3 regions of the Pseudomonas sp. NyZ480 genome follow, and region 3 is predicted to be linked to each of the others. Evidence: predicted binding sites of a transcription regulator. Region 3 holds the regulator's gene; each other region holds the start of a gene.

Evidence for each region. The regulator sigma-54, encoded in region 3, starts transcription at its own class of promoters, with help from an activator protein. The targets are predictions, from matches to a motif close to ANTGGCATNNANNTTGCTNT.
Region 1: the regulator sigma-54 is predicted to act here: its motif matches at 1,409-1,428, upstream of P3R38_RS07725 (CmpA/NrtA family ABC transporter substrate-binding protein).
Region 2: the regulator sigma-54 is predicted to act here: its motif matches at 2,029-2,048, upstream of P3R38_RS12240 (ammonium transporter).

What each region holds. Positions count from the first base shown of each region.
Region 1 covers NZ_CP120626.1:1,700,645-1,703,916, reverse strand. The annotation lists gene P3R38_RS07735 (ribosome modulation factor) at 1-216, shown strand; gene P3R38_RS07730 (quinone-dependent dihydroorotate dehydrogenase) at 317-1,342, opposite strand; gene P3R38_RS07725 (CmpA/NrtA family ABC transporter substrate-binding protein) at 1,470-2,684, shown strand; gene P3R38_RS07720 (ANTAR domain-containing protein) at 2,696-3,271, shown strand.
Region 2 covers NZ_CP120626.1:2,684,355-2,687,626, reverse strand. The annotation lists gene P3R38_RS12250 (aminomethyltransferase family protein) at 1-185, shown strand, start outside; gene P3R38_RS12245 (P-II family nitrogen regulator) at 227-565, opposite strand; gene P3R38_RS12240 (ammonium transporter) at 577-1,896, opposite strand; gene P3R38_RS12235 (multicopper oxidase domain-containing protein) at 2,565-3,272, shown strand, end outside.
Region 3 covers NZ_CP120626.1:4,371,061-4,374,332, forward strand. The annotation lists gene lptB (LPS export ABC transporter ATP-binding protein) at 1-375, shown strand, start outside; gene P3R38_RS20090 (RNA polymerase factor sigma-54) at 548-2,041, shown strand; gene raiA (ribosome-associated translation inhibitor RaiA) at 2,120-2,428, shown strand; gene ptsN (PTS IIA-like nitrogen regulatory protein PtsN) at 2,441-2,905, shown strand; gene rapZ (RNase adapter RapZ) at 2,908-3,272, shown strand, end outside.

The DNA of each region.
Region 1 (3,272 bases), 2.7 Mb from region 3:
ATGAGAAGACTTAAGCGTGATCCGTTGGAAAGAGCATATTCACGTGGCTACCAATACGGGGTCACCGGCAAATCCCGCGAACTTTGCCCCTTCAATCTTCCTTCTGTTCGCCAAGCCTGGATCAACGGCTGGCGTGAAGGTCGCGGTGATAACTGGGACGGAATGACTGGCACCGCTGGCATCCATAGACTCAACGAAAATCACGCCGTTGGCTGAACGAGGACACTGAATTCGATTTACCATGCGCGCCCTATCCGGGCGGCGGGCTAAGGCCCAGGGGCCCCTTTCAAGGGGCCCTTTTTTATGCCCGCGCGTTTTATGTACGGGGCATGGCAGCGATGGCGTCGACAGCCTCACGGATCAGCGCAGGGCCTTTGTAGATGAACCCCGAGTAAATTTGCACCAGGCTTGCGCCCGCGGCGATTTTTTCGGCAGCGTGACGGCCTTCGGTAATACCGCCCGCCGCGATGATCGGCAACTTGCCGGCCAGCTCCCCTGCCAACACCTTCACCGTATGAGTGCTCTTTTGCAGCACTGGCGCCCCCGACAGACCACCGGCTTCACCACCGTACGGCAACCCCTCGACGCCTTCACGACCCAGGGTGGTGTTGGTGGCGATGACCGCGTCCATACCCGATTCGACCAACGCGCCAGCCACCTGGGCGGTTTCCTCGTCGCTCATGTCCGGCGCGATCTTGATGGCCAGCGGTACACGCTTGCCATGCTCGACCGCGAGTTTCTCGCGACGCTCGGCCAAGGTACCGAGCAACTGCTTGAGCGAGTCGCCGAACTGCAGGCTGCGCAGGCCGGGGGTGTTCGGCGAGCTGACGTTGACCGTGATGTAGCTGGCCTCGCGGTAGACCTTTTCCAGGCAGATCAGGTAGTCGTCGACCGCACGCTCGACCGGGGTATCGAAGTTCTTGCCGATGTTGATGCCCAGCACACCGTCGTAACGCGAAGCACGCACGCGCTCGAGCAAGTGGTCGACCCCCAGGTTGTTGAAGCCCATGCGGTTGATGATCGCCGTCGCCTCCGGCAGACGGAACAGCCGCGGCTTGGGATTGCCTGGCTGCGGACGCGGAGTCACGGTGCCGATCTCGACGAAGCCGAAACCCAACTGGGCAAAGCCGTCGATGGCTGCGCCGTTCTTGTCCAGGCCGGCGGCCAGGCCCACCGGGTTGGCGAAGTTCAAGCCCATGACGGTCACCGGCAACGCCGCTGGCTGCTTGCACAGCAGGCCGTTGAGACCGAGGCGGCCACCGGCGCCAATCAGGTCCAGGGACAAGTCGTGGGAGGTTTCCGGGGAAAGCTTGAACAGCAGCTGGCGGGCCAGGGTATACATGGGCGGGCAAGACTCGCGGTGAGTGAGGTGGCGATTATAGCCAGCGCGCGCCCGGCATGACAGGGCCTTGGCACATCGGTTGCTTCGATTGCCTGACACAGCCTATTCAGTACGGGCGAGGAATCTTGTGAACACAGTACCCCCGGCAATGCCCTTGGCATGGGTGAACGGCAGTGACGCGCCGGAAAAGCCCAGCCTGAACATCGGCTTCATGGCCCTGACCGACTGCGCATCGGTAGTGGTCGCAGCCACCCAGGGCTTCGCCCAACAACATGGCCTGACCCTGAACCTCAAGCGCCAGGGCTCCTGGGCAGGACTGCGCGACAAACTGGTCAGCGGCGAGCTGGATGCCGCGCATTGCCTGTACGGCCTGATATACGCAGTCCACCTGGGGATCGGCGGCGTACCGGCCAGCGCCATGGCGGTGCTCATGGGCTTGAACCAGAACGCCCAGGCCATCAATCTCTCCCCGGCCCTGCAACGCAAGGGCGTGACCAACCCTGAAGCATTGGCGCGCCTGGTGCACCAACAAGGCGCGCGCCTGACCTTCGCCCAGACCTTCCCCACCGGCACCCATGCCATGTGGCTGTACTACTGGCTGGCAAGCCAGGGTATTCATCCGCTGGACGACGTGAACAGCGTGGTGGTGCCCCCTGCGCAAATGGTCGCGCACGTTCAGGCCGGTCGCATCGACGGGTTCTGCGTCGGCGAGCCCTGGTCGGCCGACGCCGTGGCCAAAGGCCAGGGCTTCACCCTGGCAACCAGCCAGTCGATCTGGCCGGACCACCCCGAGAAAGTCCTGGGCTGCGCACGCGCCTTCGTCGAACAGTACCCCAACAGTGCCCGCGCGCTGGTCAAGGCGGTGTTGGCCGCTAGCCGCTTCATCGAGCAGAGCCAGGAGAACCGCCATGGCACCGCGCAACTGCTCAGCGGCAGCGCGTACCTGGACACGCCCCTGGAACGCATCGAGCCGCGCTTGCTTGGCGACTACCAGGATGGCCTTGGCAACCACTGGCAGGACCGACACGCCCTGCGCCTGTTCGACGAGGGACGGGCCAACTTGCCCTACCTGTCCGACGGCATGTGGTTCATGACCCAGTTCCGCCGCTGGGGCCTGCTGCGCGAAGACCCCGACTACCTTGCCGTGGCCCGCCAGGTGCAGCAACTAGACGTGTATCGGGACGCCGCGAATGCCATAGGCGTGCCCTGCGATGCACCCGCCATGCGCAGCAGCCTGCTGATCGACGGAATCCGCTGGGACGGTAGCGACCCCCACGCCTACGCCCGCAGCTTCCGCCTGCACGCCCTGGGCGATGCCCGCGGCGCACGTATCGGTCTGTGAGGGTGACGAACATGCTACGCATCCTGCTGATCGACGACACGCAAAAAAAAGTCGGCCGCCTCAAGGCCGCGCTGAGCGAGGCCGGCTTCGAGGTGATCGAAGCCCCAGGGCTGACCATCGACCTGCCCGCCTGCGTCGAAACGGTGCACCCGGACGTGGTGTTGATCGACACCGACTCCCCGGACCGCGATGTCATGGAGCAGGTGGTGCTGGTCAGCCGCGATCAACCACGGCCAATCGTGCTGTTCACCGACGAACATGACCCCGGCGTCATGCGCCAGGCGATCAAGGCCGGGGTCAGCGCCTACATCGTCGAAGGCATCCATGCCGCGCGGCTCCAGCCCATTCTAGATGTCGCCATGGCCCGTTTCGAAAGCGACCAGGCGCTCAAGGCCCAGTTGCTGGCGCGTGACCAGCAGCTGGCCGAACGCAAGCGCATCGAACAGGCTAAGGGCCTGCTGATGAAGATGAAGGACTGCAACGAGGAACAGGCCTACACGCTGATGCGCCGCCAGGCCATGAGCCGCCAACAGAAGCTGATCCAGGTGGCCGAGCAGATCATTGCCATGCACGAGATGCTTGGTTAGT
Region 2 (3,272 bases), 1.7 Mb from region 3:
CCAGTGCCACACGCTCGCCGGTGCTGAGCAAGAACATCGCTTTGTGTCGACTGGACGTTGCCTATGGCGAGCCGGGTACCGAGCTGGAAGTCGGCAAGTTGGACGGCCAGCAGAAGCGTATTCGCGCGATCGTGGCGTCCAGCACCGTCGCGTATGACCCACAGAAGGCGCGCGTGCGCGCCTGATTCGAGAGGTTTGGGGCTGCTGCGCAGCCCCGCATCAACGCTCAGACCGCATCGTCCCCCATCTCTGCGGTCCTTATCCGGATAACCCCCTCCAGATCCTGGATGAAGACCTTGCCGTCCCCGATCTTGCCGGTGCGCGCCGCCTTCAGAATCGCTTCGACGGCCAGCTGGCAAACGCCATCCCTCACCACGATTTCAAGCTTGACCTTGGGCAACAACTCCACCAGGTACTCGGCACCTCGGTATACCTCGGTATGCCCTTTCTGCCGCCCATAACCCTTCACTTCGGTGACCGTGACGCCACTCACCCCTACCTCGGTGAGGGCCTCGCGCACAGCGTCCAGGCGGAAGGGCTTGATGATCGCGGTAATCAGTTTCATCGGCGCAGCCCTCAGTTGGAATATTTGTAGCCCACTTCACCGTGGGCAGAGAGGTCAAGCCCGTCCACTTCGGACTCTTCATCCACCCGCAATCCACCGCACAGCGCACCGGCAACCTTGTACGCGATCAAGCTGGTAATGCCCGAGAACGCCACGCTGAACAGGATCGCACCGGCATTGACCAACACTTGGTCGAGCAACCCACGGCCGTCGGCGAAGCCCTGTCCACCGATGGCCGTCAGTGCGAACACCGGGGTCAGCAGCCCACCCAGGATGCCAGCGACGCCGTGCACGCCGAACACGTCGAAGGCATCGTCCAGGCCAATCATCGGCTTGAGTTTCTCCACCGACCAGACACACACGGGACCTGCGATCAGCCCAAGCAGAATGGCGCCCATGGGGCCGACATAACCGCAAGCCGGGGTAATCGCCACCAGCCCGGCGATGGCGCCGGACAGCGCACCGAACATGCTCGGCCGGCCACGGTGCTGCCACTCGACCAACATCCAGCCCAGCGCCCCGGCGCAACTGGCGAGCATGGTGTTGACCATCACCAACATGGCAAAGCCATTGGCGGCCAGGGCGCAACCGCCGCAGAAGCCCAACCAGCCCACCCACAGCAGCGAGCCACCGGTGAGGGTCATGGTCATGTTGTGCGGTGCCAGCGAGGGCGTTCCAAAACCACGGCGGCGCCCCAGCAACCAGGCCCCTACCAACGCGGCGATGCCGACGTTCAGGTGCACCACGTTACCCCCGGCGAAGTCCTGTACGCCGAGGTTGAACACCCAACCACCGCCCCAGGCCATATGCGCCATGGGGATGTAGTTGATGGTCAGCCACACCACCATGAACACCATCACCGCGGCGAACTTCATGCGTTCGGCCAGGCCGCCGACGATGATCGCCGGGGTAATGGCGGCAAACAGCAGCATGAACAGGAAGTACAGGTATTCCGGAATGGTGCCAACCACCGAATCCTTGGTGATGCCCACCATGAACAGCTTGTCCAGGCCGCCGAGCACCGACTGCAAGGCACCGCCGTCGGTAAAGGTCAGGCTGTAACCGTAGAGCGCGAACAGCACGGACATCAGTGCCGCGGTGCAGAACACCTGCATCAGGATCGACAGCACGTTCTTGGTACGCGCCATGCCACCGTAGAACAGCGCCAGCCCTGGCAGGGTCATCAGCAGCACCACCAGCGAACACACCGCGACGAAGGCAGTGTCACCGCTGTCGATGGCTGGCGGGGCCTCGCTGGCAAGGGCGGTGGCACTTGCGAACAAAAGGGAAAAACCCAACGTACCGCGGCACACATGGGAAAACCGGATCATGCCTTCTGCCTCCAACCGACGGGAAAAATATCCAACCCGCTGTCGGGTAACCGGGCTGGATTCGAACCGCAGGAAAGCTCGGTAAGAACGGCGACAAAACTTCCTGTGGTTCAATTTAGTTTCCCAGCAGGCAAAGCAATTGACCTGCCAATCCTGCGTATCGTCTACGAAATTGCGCTAACTGCTTGAATTGGAATCTATTTGCTTGGCGGGGTTTGTAACCGTGGGATACGTGAGCTTGTCAAAGCGCCTGTTGTTGGTGCGCATTCAATTGCTCCGGCCCCGAGAGTGACCGTCATTGATTTCACCCCATGAAGTCGTCTGATCGCCACTCGAGGGTATTCATCGGTAGTTATCGTGCTCTGCTCCGGCGAATGATGGCCCGACCAGTCGCCGGACTTACTCGGATTACCCTGGGCTGAAGCGAGTCATTCGGTACGCCTTGCATCCGTCCAACCACCGAAAATGGGCTGTCAGATTCCCCGGTTGTGGGGATCTATACCCATTTTTGACGCTCCATTATTTCGCCAGCATCAGGCGCCACAAGGTTTTGTTTAACAAAGCATTACTTGAGCAAAGGTTGGCACAGGCGTTGCTCCTGCCCTCTCGACAAGGCAATACGCCATCGATGGCCCCAGGCCATTTAGCCGCGAGCGAGGCTTTACACCATGAAAAAACAAGCCGTGGTCAGTCCCTGCAACCCTGCGTTCAGGCTGTCATCAGTCACTGCGCTGATGCTTGGCCTCGGACTAGCCTCGGCCCTGGCCGCTTCGATGGATGATGTGAGCCAGCCGCCCCCCACGGACGCCTCGGCCTATACCGACCAGCCAGCAGACCCTACCCAGGCCTTGCTCAACCTGGACACCATGCCGGAAGCCAACGAAGGTGCTCTTGAACTCAAGGACGGCATGTACGGCGACCGCAACACGGTACGTATCGACAACGTGTTGCAGCCTGCCCAGCAGACCTCGCGCAACTACCCGACCAATGGCAAGCCAAGTCCGCTGTTCGGCGCCCAACCCTTCACCCAGCAGTTACTGCTGTTCGAGGAATTCGGCCCGGAAAAACTCGACCCTACCTTGCCGCCGCCGACGCTCACTTTTCCGGTCCCCACGCTCGGCCAGGCGCCGGCACAGGACCCCAACATCGTCGCCCGCAGCAGCCCGAACGGCAACGCCCTGGAAGCCTTCCTCAAGCAGCCAGGCCTGTACCCGTTCCCCACCCAGTATTCGAACACCCTCGACCGCAACCCCTGGAAAGCGCAGATCGAGATGTTTCTCAATCGCCAACCGATCGGCTCGCCGGCTGAAGGCCGCCCACCAGGAAAAGGCTGGTCGCACCAGCGCTGGAACGAGTTCTATCCCCAGGCTGGCTTC
Region 3 (3,272 bases):
CTGGAAAGCCTGCTGCAGGAATTCCACATCAGCCACATCCGCGACAACCTCGGCATGAGCCTGTCCGGCGGCGAGCGTCGCCGCGTGGAAATCGCCCGGGCCCTGGCGACCGCGCCGAAGTTCATCCTGCTGGACGAACCTTTCGCCGGTGTCGACCCGATTTCCGTAGGCGACATCAAGCAGATCATCCACCACCTCAAGGCCAAGGGCATCGGTGTACTGATCACCGACCACAACGTCCGCGAGACCCTGGACATCTGCGAAACCGCGTACATCGTCAACGATGGTCGACTGATCGCCGAGGGCGATGCCGAGACCATCCTGGCCAACGATCTGGTCAAGGAAGTTTACCTGGGTCACGAGTTCCGACTCTGACCCCGGCGCGCCTGGAGCACTGGCAATCCCGCCTCATCGAGGCTTAAGTTGTTACAGCGCTCTAGGCAAACGCTACAATTTAAGGCATAAAACTTGCTTGATTTGGCGCTCCGGCGCCCTCGTGTAGTGGATGGCGCATGCGCGCCGGCGAACAAGGTATTTAGCCCCAGCCATGAAACCATCGCTCGTCCTAAAAATGGGCCAGCAACTGACGATGACACCGCAGTTGCAACAGGCCATCCGCCTGCTTCAGCTCTCTACCCTGGACCTCCAGCAGGAAATCCAGGAAGCGCTGGAGTCCAATCCGATGCTCGAACGTCAGGAAGACGGCGACGACTTCGACAACAGCGACCCGATGGCGGACAACGCCGAGAACAAACCGGTCGCCGAAGTTCAGGACAACAGTTTCCAGGAAAGCGCACCAAGCGCCGAGAACCTGGAAGACGGTGAGTGGAACGAGCGCATTCCCAACGAGCTTCCCGTCGACACCGCGTGGGAAGATATCTACCAGACCAGTGCCAGCAGCCTGCCCAGCAACGATGATGACGAGTGGGACTTCACCACCCGCACCTCCGCGGGCGAGAGCCTGCAGAGCCACCTGCTGTGGCAACTGAACCTGGCGCCGATGTCCGACACCGACCGCCTGATCGCCGTGACCCTGATCGACAGCATCAACGACCAGGGCTACCTCGAGGATACCCTCGAAGAAATCTGCGAGGGCTTCGACCCCGAGCTGGACATCGAGCTGGACGAGGTCGAAGCCGTCCTGCACCGCATCCAGCAATTCGAGCCTGCCGGGGTGGGCGCTCGCAATCTTGGCGAGTGCCTGCTGCTGCAACTGCGCCAACTGCCCGCCAGCACGCCGTGGATGAGCGAAGCCAAGCGCCTGGTGGTCGATTTCATCGACCTGCTCGGCAGCCGCGACTACAGCCAGCTGATGCGCCGCATGAAGCTCAAGGAAGACGAACTGCGCCAGGTCATCGAACTGGTACAGAGCCTCAACCCACGACCGGGCTCGCAGATCGAATCCAGTGAGCCGGAGTATGTGGTCCCCGACGTGATCGTGCGCAAGGACAACGACCGCTGGCTGGTCGAGCTGAACCAGGAGGCGATCCCACGGCTGCGGGTCAATCCGCAGTATGCCGGTTTCGTCCGCCGTGCCGACACCAGCGCCGACAACACCTTCATGCGCAATCAGCTGCAAGAGGCGCGTTGGTTCATCAAGAGCCTGCAAAGCCGCAATGAGACCCTGATGAAGGTCGCCACCCAGATCGTCGAACACCAGCGCGGTTTCCTCGACCACGGCGACGAAGCGATGAAGCCGTTGGTCCTGCACGACATCGCCGAAGCGGTGGGCATGCACGAGTCGACCATTTCCCGGGTAACCACCCAGAAATACATGCACACGCCGCGCGGCATCTACGAACTGAAATACTTTTTCTCCAGCCATGTGAGCACCTCCGAAGGCGGAGAATGCTCGTCTACGGCGATCCGCGCGATCATCAAGAAACTGGTTGCGGCGGAAAATCAGAAAAAGCCATTGAGTGACAGCAAGATCGCTGGTTTACTGGAGGCACAAGGCATTCAGGTAGCCCGTCGCACCGTCGCCAAGTACCGCGAGTCCCTCGGCATCGCGCCGTCGAGCGAGCGCAAGCGACTGATGTAGCCCCTGAATGTGCCACAGCGTTTGCGGGGCAGGTGCAATACCTGCCTCTTTATGCACGGGCAACAAAGGAGAAGCTGTATGCAAGTCAACATCAGTGGACACCATGTAGAAGTCACCTCCCCTCTGCGCGAATACGTAGAGCAAAAGCTTAAGCGCGTGGAGGGTCACTTCGACAAGATCACCAACGTGCAGGTCATCCTGAAAGTCGAGAAGCTGCAACAGAAGGTCGAAGCGACCCTGCAGATTCCTGGTGGCGAAGTGGTCGCAAACGCGGAACACGAAGACATGTATGCAGCGATCGACGCCATGGCCGACAAGCTCGACCGCCAACTGAAAAAACACAAGGAAAAACAGCAAAGCCTGCTGCAAGGTGCAGCCGCCCGCTGATCCCCCTCATCCATGATCCGACTTGAAACCATCCTGACCCCCGGCCGTTCCCTCGTGAACGTGCCGGGAGGCAGTAAAAAGCGCGCCCTCGAGAAGGTCGCCACACTGATTGCCGAACAAGTTCCAGAACTGGAGATGCAAGACGTCTTCGAAAAACTGGTCGGTCGTGAAAAGCTCGGCTCGACCGGTTTCGGCAACGGTATTGCCATCCCCCACTGCCGACTCGAAGGCTGCACGGCACCTGTCAGCGCACTGCTGCATCTGGATGCCCCTATCGACTACGACGCCATTGATGGCGCACCGGTAGACCTGCTGTTCGTCCTGCTGGTCCCCGAAGCGGCCACCGATGCCCACCTTGAACTGCTGCGCCAGATCGCCAGCATGCTCGATCGCAAGGAGGTCCGCGATCGCCTGCGTGCCGCCGACAGCAGCGAGGCCCTGTTCCAGGTAGTCCTGGACGTACAGAACGAGCACTGAACATGCGCCTGATCATCGTCAGCGGCCGCTCCGGTTCGGGCAAGAGTACCGCCCTTGATGTGCTGGAAGACAACGGCTACTACTGCATCGACAACCTCCCCGCCGGGCTGCTGCCGCAGTTGGCGGAGAACGCGCTGATCAACACCGAGTTGCAGCAGCCCAAGGTTGCTGTCTCCATCGATGCCCGCAACCTGCCCAGCCACCTGACGCGGTTTCCCGAGTTGCTCGAAGAAGCTCGTGGCAGGCACATCCAGTGCGATGTCCTGTTTCTGGACGCTGATGAAGAAACGCTGCTCAAACGCTTCTCGGAGACCCGGCGACGCCATCCGCTGACCAATGCCAACCGTTCGCTGGCCGAGGCGATCCG